DNA from 3 places in the Enterobacter sp. JBIWA008 genome. Region 3 is predicted to be linked to each of the others. Evidence: predicted binding sites of a transcription regulator. Region 3 holds the regulator's gene; each other region holds the start of a gene.
What was found. Region 3 encodes CRP, which controls carbon source genes, mostly activating them, when cyclic AMP is high. Its sites were predicted from a motif close to ATGTGANNNNNNTCACAT; they were not measured.
Positions count from the first base shown of each region.

Region 1: a site for CRP is predicted at 1,835-1,852, ahead of KGP24_RS01800 (YjcB family protein). Genes of this name have one in related genera too.
Region 2: a site for CRP is predicted at 1,732-1,749, ahead of cdd (cytidine deaminase). Genes of this name have one in related genera too.

Region 1 covers NZ_CP074149.1:377,512-380,791, forward strand. Annotated here, with positions in the region: gene uvrA (excinuclease ABC subunit UvrA) at 1-647, opposite strand, end outside; gene ssb1 (single-stranded DNA-binding protein SSB1) at 899-1,429, shown strand; gene KGP24_RS01800 (YjcB family protein) at 1,492-1,773, opposite strand; gene KGP24_RS01805 (EAL domain-containing protein) at 2,416-3,280, shown strand, end outside.
Region 2 covers NZ_CP074149.1:3,221,652-3,224,931, forward strand. Annotated here, with positions in the region: gene KGP24_RS15480 (type 1 glutamine amidotransferase) at 1-400, shown strand, start outside; gene KGP24_RS15485 (CidA/LrgA family protein) at 591-986, shown strand; gene KGP24_RS15490 (CidB/LrgB family autolysis modulator) at 983-1,678, shown strand; gene cdd (cytidine deaminase) at 1,808-2,692, shown strand; gene sanA (outer membrane permeability protein SanA) at 2,819-3,280, shown strand, end outside.
Region 3 covers NZ_CP074149.1:4,431,770-4,435,049, forward strand. Annotated here, with positions in the region: gene KGP24_RS21595 (phosphoribulokinase) at 1-701, shown strand, start outside; gene KGP24_RS21600 (OsmC family protein) at 768-1,100, opposite strand; gene crp (cAMP-activated global transcriptional regulator CRP) at 1,484-2,116, shown strand; gene KGP24_RS21610 (YccS/YhfK family putative transporter) at 2,174-3,280, shown strand, end outside.

The DNA of each region.
Region 1 (3,280 bases), 770 kb from region 3:
CGCGTGGCGAGATCGTCGCGCACCTTGAAGCGGTCAATGACCACTTCGATGGTGTGCTTCTTCTGCAGCTCCAGCTTTGGTGGATCGGACAGGTCGCACACTTCGCCGTCGATACGGGCGCGGATATAGCCCTGGCTTGCCAGGTTTTCCAGCGTCTTGGTGTGCTCGCCTTTGCGCTCTTTAATGATCGGTGCCAGCAGCATCAGGCGTTTGCCTTCAGGCTGCGACAGCACGTTATCCACCATCTGGCTTACGGTCTGTGCCGCCAGGGGGACGTCGTGGTCAGGGCAGCGCGGCTCACCCACGCGTGCATACAGCAGACGCAGGTAGTCGTGAATTTCGGTAATGGTACCGACCGTTGAACGCGGGTTATGCGAGGTGGACTTCTGCTCAATAGAGATAGCAGGGGATAACCCTTCAATGTGGTCGACATCCGGTTTTTCCATCAGCGACAGGAACTGACGCGCGTACGCAGAAAGTGATTCAACGTAACGACGCTGTCCTTCGGCATACAAGGTGTCGAAAGCCAGTGAGGATTTGCCAGACCCCGAAAGCCCGGTCACGACGATGAGTTTGTCGCGAGGGATTATGAGGTTGATATTCTTGAGATTGTGGGTGCGGGCGCCCCGAACTTCGATCTTATCCATTCACCTTTCCCGGTTGGAACACGGATTGCCTGGTTTGTTTGAAGGACAAACGGCTGTCAGAAACGGCTAATTATGACACAATTTAACCTGTTTGAATATACAGTATTGGAATGCATTTTCTGATTGGCTGTGTAACAATGTCGAGTTCGCGAGAGATTTCTGAACCGACTACGCAACTATGCAAATTGCTGCGTGGAAATGGTACACTCGCGCGTTTACACTATTAAGAAACGTATTCAGGAGACATGAACATGGCCAGCAGAGGCGTAAACAAGGTGATTCTCGTCGGTAATCTGGGCCAGGACCCGGAAGTACGCTACATGCCGAGTGGTGGCGCAGTTGCCAACATTACGCTGGCTACTTCCGAATCCTGGCGTGATAAAGCGACCGGTGAGATGAAAGAGCAGACCGAATGGCACCGCGTTGTGCTGTTTGGCAAACTGGCCGAAGTGGCCGGTGAGTATCTGCGTAAAGGCTCTCAGGTCTATATCGAAGGCCAGCTGCGTACCCGCAAATGGACCGATCAGTCCGGTGCTGAGAAGTACACCACTGAAGTCGTGGTTAACGTGGGCGGCACCATGCAGATGCTGGGTGGCCGTCAGGGCGGTGGTGCACCAGCGGGTGGCGGTCAGAGCCAGCAGCAGGGCGGTTGGGGTCAGCCTCAGCAGCCTCAGGGCGGCAACCAGTTCAGCGGTGGCGCACAGTCTCGTCCGCAGCAGCAGTCTGCTCCGGCGCCGTCTAACGAACCGCCAATGGATTTCGACGACGACATTCCGTTCTGATTTCCGCGTGCTTAAAACAAAAAACCCAGACTATGGTCTGGGTTTTTTTATTCCGTAAGGGATCAGGTAATCACCATCGGCCAGTCTGGTGGCGTGTGGCTCATCGCCTCAACCATCACCACTTTAATATTTTCCCAGACAGCGGCGATATCCAGTAGGGTGATGCCAAGCAGACCCGTTGCAAACCAGCAGGCCGCACCCAGCCCCAGCAGCGTACTGATGACAGCAAGACCCGCATAGTCAGATTTACGAAACTGAATGTTCAGCGTGCTGGCCAAAAACATCAGTACCGCACTCAACAAAGGCCAGCGCAGGAGAACCATGCTGGTAGTAATGGTTGCCATAAAACCCATCCTCTACAAAAAAGACGAACTGAATGAAACGGTGTTTCTCGTTACAAAATATGTGTGAACTATATCACGTTTGTTGATTTATTCGCCAGTATCTGTGCGAGCAAAAAAGGATTTTATTCCTCAGGAAAGGCGATTGTGCGTGCTGGTTCTGCCTTCGGCGTACGAGGGGACGGATCCACAGCGTGCCGGAAACGCCCATCGGGCAGGTGGGGATACCGCAAATTCGGTTTTTATAAAAGGGGCGTTATTCTCAGCCGAAACTGAAAATATTGCGCAAAGCCTGATTATTTATAAATCAACGAACACAATACCCCAGAGCAAATAGCATAAACGTCATGATGAAGCTGTACTTTTTTCATGCTGTCAGACGTTTGGCTTAATCAACGATCGTCTGTTGTGTTATCTTTGCGCCTGCCCCGGCGGGCTGGATAATTATTTTCCTTAATTGAAACGGAACGAATACTTACAGTTTAACTTACGGGAAAATATTATCGTCATAACGAATTTTAAGATTTTTAATACTAAAAGTCTGTTGCTAACTTCGCATGATTCATGCAACGTAATCACCTGTTCAACAAAACATCCGGCCTTCATTACTACAGGCGTACAATATGCAGGGATATAGGGCGGGAAATGAATCGTAGCGCGCGGCGCAAAACGCTCAGGGTGGTAGGGATCATCATGGTAGTTATGCTGCCGGTGATGCTTGCGCTATGGTTTGCCCAGCTACGAGCCGTGTCTGAAACAAGCGCCCAGCTACGTACATTTGCTGAACTGGCTTTAGACAAAACAGAGCTGGTTATTCAACAGGTTGAACTGGCCCGGGACGAGGCTGAAAAATATCAGGGTGAGCTTTGCACGCCGGGACACCGTCAATATATGCTGAACGTTGTTCGTGGCCGCCTGTTTGTCGCCGATTTAATTTATGCTGAAGGTCAGAATTTTCTTTGTTCGACCGTTTTTACACCGGATCGGCCCTACGCCATTCCTGTCGCTAATTACACGCGTAAACCTGACGTCGCTATCTATTATTATCGCGATACCCCATTTTATACTGGCTATAAAATGACATATATGCAGCGCGGAAATTATGTAGTGGTCGTCAATCCGCTTTCATACAGCGAAGTCATGTCTGCGGATCATTCTCTCTCCTGGGGTGTGTACGACACGGTAACCAATGCTTTCTTTTCCGTCAGCCAGAAAGCCAATGTTTCTTTATTAAATTCGATGATTCGGGATAAGGAATCGGTATTTCAAAAAGATAACCGCTTTTATACGATCGTAACATCCCCCAAAAGACCTATTGCGGCGATTGTGTCGACATCGAATAAACGCTTTTATGAAACGCTTTATCACCAGGCGACGTTGACGCTGCCGCTGGGCATGATCTGCAGCATTATTATTTTACTGGTATGGTCTCGTACCCATCGTGAGCTTAATTCGCCGGGGCGCTTACTGCACCGGGCGCTGAACAAACGCCAGCTTTGCGTCCACTATC
Region 2 (3,280 bases), 1.2 Mb from region 3:
CGCAGCGTTTTGCCATAGCCCGGAAAAAGAGATCGGCAAATTTACCGTCAGGCTCACGGATGCAGGCAAGGCGAACCCGCTATTTAAGGATTTTGGCCACGAGCTGAACGTCGGTCACTGGCATAACGACATGCCAGGGCTGACGCCACAGGCTAAGGTTCTCGCTTACAGCGAGGGCTGTCCCCGACAGATCGTGCAATACGGCGAACGGGTTTACGGTTTTCAGTGCCATATGGAACTGACGCCGGAGGTCGTAGAGCTGCTGATTGAGCATTCGCACAACGACCTCCGCCGCGCGGCTGAATTCCGTTTTGTCGAAACGGCGGAAAAACTTCGCTCGCATGATTATCGCGAAATGAATCAGGCGTTGTTTTCTTTTCTCGATAAACTGACCGCCTGACGCTGATGCAATCTCTGGCGCGTCACTTCGCCACCTCACTCCCTTTCCTCTAAACTGTAGCCTGCCCCTGTAAGGCGATGCCGGACGTTCCATTCTGGAATGTCTGGTATGCTCAAATTTCATGATGTGATCCGTGGCACATTTTTAGGTTTAATTGTATGATGAATGCGTTTCAGCAAGGACTAACTCCATGAGCAAATCATTGAACATTATCTGGCAATATCTGCGCGCATTCGTCCTGATTTACGCCTGCCTGTATGCCGGGATTTTCATCGCGTCGCTGCTGCCCATCACCATTCCCGGCAGCATTATCGGCATGCTGATCCTCTTCGTTTTGCTGGCGCTGCAAATCCTGCCTGCAAAATGGGTCAATCCCGGCTGCTTCGTCCTCATTCGCTATATGGCGCTGCTTTTCGTGCCTATCGGCGTCGGCGTCATGCAGTATTTTGATTTGCTCAAGGCCCAGTTCGGCCCGATTGTGGTCTCCTGCGCGGTCAGCACGCTGGTGGTTTTCCTGGTGGTGAGCTGGAGTTCGCATCTGGTGCATGGCGAACGTAACGTGATTGGGGAGAAAACAAAGAAATGATAGCCAATATCTGGTGGTCGCTGCCGTTAACCCTGGTGGTGTTCTTCGCCGCACGTAAACTTGCCGCACGCTTCAAAATGCCGTTGCTGAACCCGCTGCTGGTGGCAATGGTGGTGATCATTCCATTCCTGCTGCTCACCGGCATTCCTTATGAACGCTACTTTGCGGGCAGCAAAATTTTAAACGACCTGCTGCAGCCCGCCGTTGTCGCGCTTGCCTTTCCTTTATATGAGCAGCTTCACCAGATCCGCGCCCGCTGGAAATCCATCATTACCATCTGTTTTGTGGGCAGCCTGGTGGCGATGATCACCGGCACGTCGGTGGCTCTGCTGATGGGGGCCTCCCCGCAGATTGCCGCCTCTATCCTGCCTAAATCGGTGACCACGCCTATCGCGATGGCGGTCGGTGGCAGCCTCGGCGGTATTCCGGCCATCAGCGCGATGTGCGTTATTTTCGTCGGTATTCTCGGCGCGGTGTTTGGTCACACCCTGCTGAACGCGATGCGTATTCATACTAAGGCGGCACGGGGACTGTCGATGGGCACCGCCTCCCACGCGCTGGGCACTGCCCGCTGTGCGGAGCTGGATTATCAGGAAGGGGCATTTAGCTCGCTGGCGCTGGTGATCTGCGGGATTATCACCTCCCTGCTGGCCCCGTTCATTTTCCCGCTGATTCTGGCGGTGATGGGCTAAAATTTGCGATGCGTCGCGCAAATTTCATTTTGATTTCATAAGTTGCATACATAATGAGAAGTGGATCACATATAAAGCCCTGACGGCTCCGTAAACTACCGATCCATTAACCTTTATGAGGCAAACGCCATGCACCCACGTTTTCAAGCTGCTTTCGCCCAGCTTGCAGAGAATTTGCAGTCAGCCCTTGCTCCCGTTCTGGCAGATGCACACTTCCCCGCCCTGCTGACCGCGGAGCAGGTCACGATGCTGAAACAAGCAGCGGGACTGGACGAAGATGCGCTGGCTTTCGCACTGCTTCCTCTGGCTGCCGCCTGCGCGCGGGCCGATCTCTCCCACTTTAACGTCGGGGCGATTGCCCGCGGCGTCAGCGGCACCTGGTACTTCGGCGGCAATATGGAGTTTCTGGGCGCGACCATGCAGCAAACCGTTCACGCCGAGCAGAGCGCCATCAGCCACGCCTGGCTGCGCGGTGAAAAAGCCCTGAGCGCCATTACCGTTAACTACACCCCCTGCGGCCACTGCCGTCAGTTTATGAACGAGCTGAACAGCGGACTGCAGCTGCGCATCAACCTGCCGGGCCGCGCGCCGCACACGCTGGGGGATTATCTGCCTGACGCGTTTGGGCCGAAAGATCTGGAGATCAAAACGCTGCTGATGGACGATCAGGACCACGGTTACGCCCTGTCCGGCGATGACCTGAGCCAGGCGGCCATTCGCGCGGCCAACAAGAGCCACACGCCGTACAGCAAGTCCCCGAGCGGCGTGGCGCTGCAGTGCCGTGATGGCCGGATCTTTAGCGGCAGCTATGCGGAAAACGCCGCGTTTAACCCAACCCTGCCTCCGCTACAGGGCGCGCTTAACCTGCTGAGCCTGAACGGCTATGACTATCCGGACATTCAGCGCGCCATTCTGGCTGAGATTGCCGATGCGCCGCTGATCCAGTGGGATGCCACCGCCGCAACGCTCAAAGCGTTAGGCTGTACGACAATTGACCGCGTACTGCTTGCCTGATCCTTCCGGCGGGCAGAAATGCCCGCCAGTTTGCTGAAAAACCCCTCAGTTGAGTCTCTGTTTCTTGCGCTAACCAGGCGGGTAAAGTAGCCTGAGTTAAATTTCATCCACGAACGAGCCATCTCCATGTTAAAGCGCGTTTTTTACAGCCTGTCTGTCCTGGTCGGCATACTGCTGTTGATCGTGCTGGGTCTCGACCGCTGGATGAGCTGGAAAACCGCCCCCTACATCTTTGATGACCTGCAGGACCTGCCCTATCGTCAGGTTGGCGTGGTGCTCGGCACCGCCAAGTATTACCGCACCGGCGTGATTAACCAGTATTACCGTTACCGCATTCAGGGCGCGCTGAACGCCTACAACAGCGGCAAGGTGAACTACCTGCTGCTGAGCGGCGATAACGCGCTACAAAGCTACAATGAACCTGTAACGATGCGAAAGGACCTGATTGCGGCGGGCGTGGATCCTGCCGATATCGTGCTCGACTACGCCGGATTCCGCACCCTGGACTCCATTGTGCGCACGCGTAAAGTCTTCGACACCAACGACTTCATCATCATCACCCAGCGCTTCCACTGCGAGCGCGCGCTG
Region 3 (3,280 bases):
GTAAGGCGCGCGATCTGGGTAAACACATCAGCTACTTCGGCCCGGAAGCCAATGACTTCGGCCTGCTGGAACAAACCTTTATAGAGTACGGTCAGAGCGGCAAAGGGCAGTCCCGCAAGTATCTGCATACCTATGACGAAGCCGTACCCTGGAATCAGGTGCCGGGCACCTTTACCCCGTGGCAGCCGCTGCCGGAACCCACCGACGTCCTTTTTTACGAAGGATTGCACGGTGGCGTGGTCACCCCTCAACACGACGTGGCGCGTCACGTGGATCTGCTGGTCGGCGTGGTTCCTATCGTTAACCTGGAGTGGATCCAGAAGCTGACGCGCGACATGAGCGAGCGCGGCCATTCGCGAGAGGCGGTGATGGACTCAGTGGTGCGCTCCATGGAGGATTACATTAACTTCCTGACGCCGCAGTTCTCCCGCACCCATATCAACTTCCAGCGCGTGCCGACGGTGGACACCTCCAACCCGTTTGCCGCCAAAAGCATCCCGTCGCTGGATGAGAGCTTTGTGGTGATCCATTTCCGCAACCTCGACGGTATTGATTACCCCTGGCTGCTGGCCATGCTGCAGGGCTCGTTTATTTCGCACATGAATACGTTAGTGGTGCCGGGCGGTAAAATGGGGCTGGCGATGGAGCTCATCATGACGCCGCTGGTGGAGCGACTGATGGAAGGGAAGCAGATAGCGTGAACATGTTCCCTCTCCCAGTGGGAGAGGGTTAGAGTGAGGGCATCAACACGCACGATGCCCCATTAATTAGCCCTCGATCACTTCATACGAATGCGTGATTTTTACCGCTTTCTCCAGCATTAACGCCACAGAGCAGTACTTCTCCGCAGACAGGTCCACCGCACGCGAGACCGCCGCGTCTTTCAGCTCTTTACCGGTGACCACAAAGTGCAGGTTAATATGGGTGAACAGGCGTGGCGCCTCTTCGCGACGCTCTGACGTGAGTTTGACCTCACAATCCGTCACGTCATGACGACCTTTTTGCAGAATCGACACCACGTCAATGGCGCTGCATCCACCTGCCGCCATCAGCACCATTTCCATTGGGCTTGGCGCTTTATCGCCGGAGTTGCCGTCCATCAAAATCTGGTGTCCTGACGCGGACTAGCCCAGGAACGTTAAACCTTCAACCCATTTCACGCGCGCTTGCATATTCTTAAACTCCAACGTTGCATTTTTGGTGACAGATTACGCGTGCGTTACATTTCTCGCAATGGAAGGCGACCTGCATCATGCTGAAGCGAGACACCAGGAGACACGCGGCGAAAGCTATGCTAAAACACTCTGGATGCTACAGTAATACATTGACGTTACACATGTATGCAGAGGACATCAAACTTTACTGGCTGCGAAACGTTACGGTAGCCGACTTCCCAGGGTATGGGTAAGAATTCGATTGCAACCCCAGAGTCCGGATGCATCTGATGACTCTGGTGACAGCTTATAACAGAGGATAACAGCGCATGGTGCTTGGCAAACCGCAAACAGACCCGACTCTCGAATGGTTCTTGTCTCATTGCCACATTCATAAGTACCCATCAAAGAGCACGCTGATTCACCAGGGTGAAAAAGCGGAAACGTTGTATTACATCGTTAAAGGCTCGGTGGCAGTGCTGATCAAAGATGAAGAAGGGAAAGAGATGATCCTTTCTTATCTGAACCAGGGCGATTTCATCGGTGAACTGGGCCTGTTTGAAGAAGGCCAGGAACGTAGCGCCTGGGTTCGAGCAAAGACAGCATGTGAAGTGGCTGAAATTTCTTACAAGAAGTTCCGTCAGCTGATTCAGGTTAACCCTGATATCCTGATGCGTCTTTCTTCCCAGATGGCGCGCCGTCTCCAGGTCACCTCAGAGAAAGTGGGCAACCTCGCCTTCCTGGACGTGACTGGCCGCATCGCACAAACCCTGCTGAACCTGGCGAAACAGCCAGACGCAATGACCCACCCGGACGGCATGCAAATTAAAATTACCCGTCAGGAAATTGGTCAGATCGTCGGTTGCTCCCGCGAAACAGTGGGCCGTATCCTGAAAATGCTGGAAGATCAAAACCTGATCTCCGCCCACGGTAAAACCATCGTGGTCTACGGAACGCGTTAATTCCGCTTAAACGGCGTGCCATCGCAAGGTGTCACGCCGTTTTTGTCTCTACTCCCCATGTGGCGCAGGCTGATCTATCACCCGGAAGTTAACTACGCACTGCGACAAACGCTGGTGTTGTGTCTTCCTGTGGCCATAGGCCTGATCCTCGGACATCTTCAGCAAGGCCTGCTGTTTTCCCTCGTGCCCGCCTGCTGCAACATCGCCGGTCTGGACACGCCGCATAAGCGCTTTTTCAAACGACTGATTATCGGTGGCTGCCTGTTTGCCGGCTGCAGCCTCGCCGTACAGCTTTTACTGGCCCGGGATATCCCGCTGCCGCTGATCCTGACCGTGCTGGCAATGACCCTCGGCGTCACGGCAGAAATCAGTTCGCTGCACGCCCGCCTGCTTCCCGCTTCGCTGATTGCGGCCATCTTCACGTTGAGCCTCGCCGGGAACATGCCGGTGTGGGAGCCGCTGCTGATCTACGCCCTGGGGACACTGTGGTACGGGCTGTTCAACTGGTTCTGGTTCTGGCTGTGGCGCGAACAGCCGCTGCGTGAATCCCTGAGCCTGCTCTATGTGCAGCTTGCGGATTACTGCGAGGCCAAATACACCCTGCTCACCCAGCATACCGATCCGGAAAAATCCTTACCGCCCCTGCTGACGCGCCAGCAGAAGGTGGTGGATCTGATAAGCCAGTGCTATCAACAGCTGCATATGCTTGCCGCCAACAAGAACCACGAGTACAAACGGCTGCTGCGCACCTTCCAGGTCGGGCTGGATCTGCAGGAGCATATCTCCGTTAGCCTGCACCACCCGCAGGAGGTGCAAAAGCTGGTCGAGCGCAGCCATGCCGAAGCGGTGATCCGCTGGAACGCCCAGACCGTGTCCGCACGCCTGCGCGTGCTGGCCGATGATATTCTCTATCACCGCTACCCGACGCGCTTTAACATGGATAAGCAGCTGGGCGCGCTGGAGAAAATCGCCCGTCAGCATCCGGATAACCCGGTCGGCCATTTTGCCGCCTGGCACTTCAGCCGCATCGCTCGCGTGCTGCGCACGCAACGCCCGCTTTATCCCCGCGACCTGATGGCGGATAAGCAGAAACGTCTTCCGTTATTGCCCGCGCTCAGAAGCTATCTGTCTCTTAAATCGTCCGCCCTGCGCAACGCCGCCAGG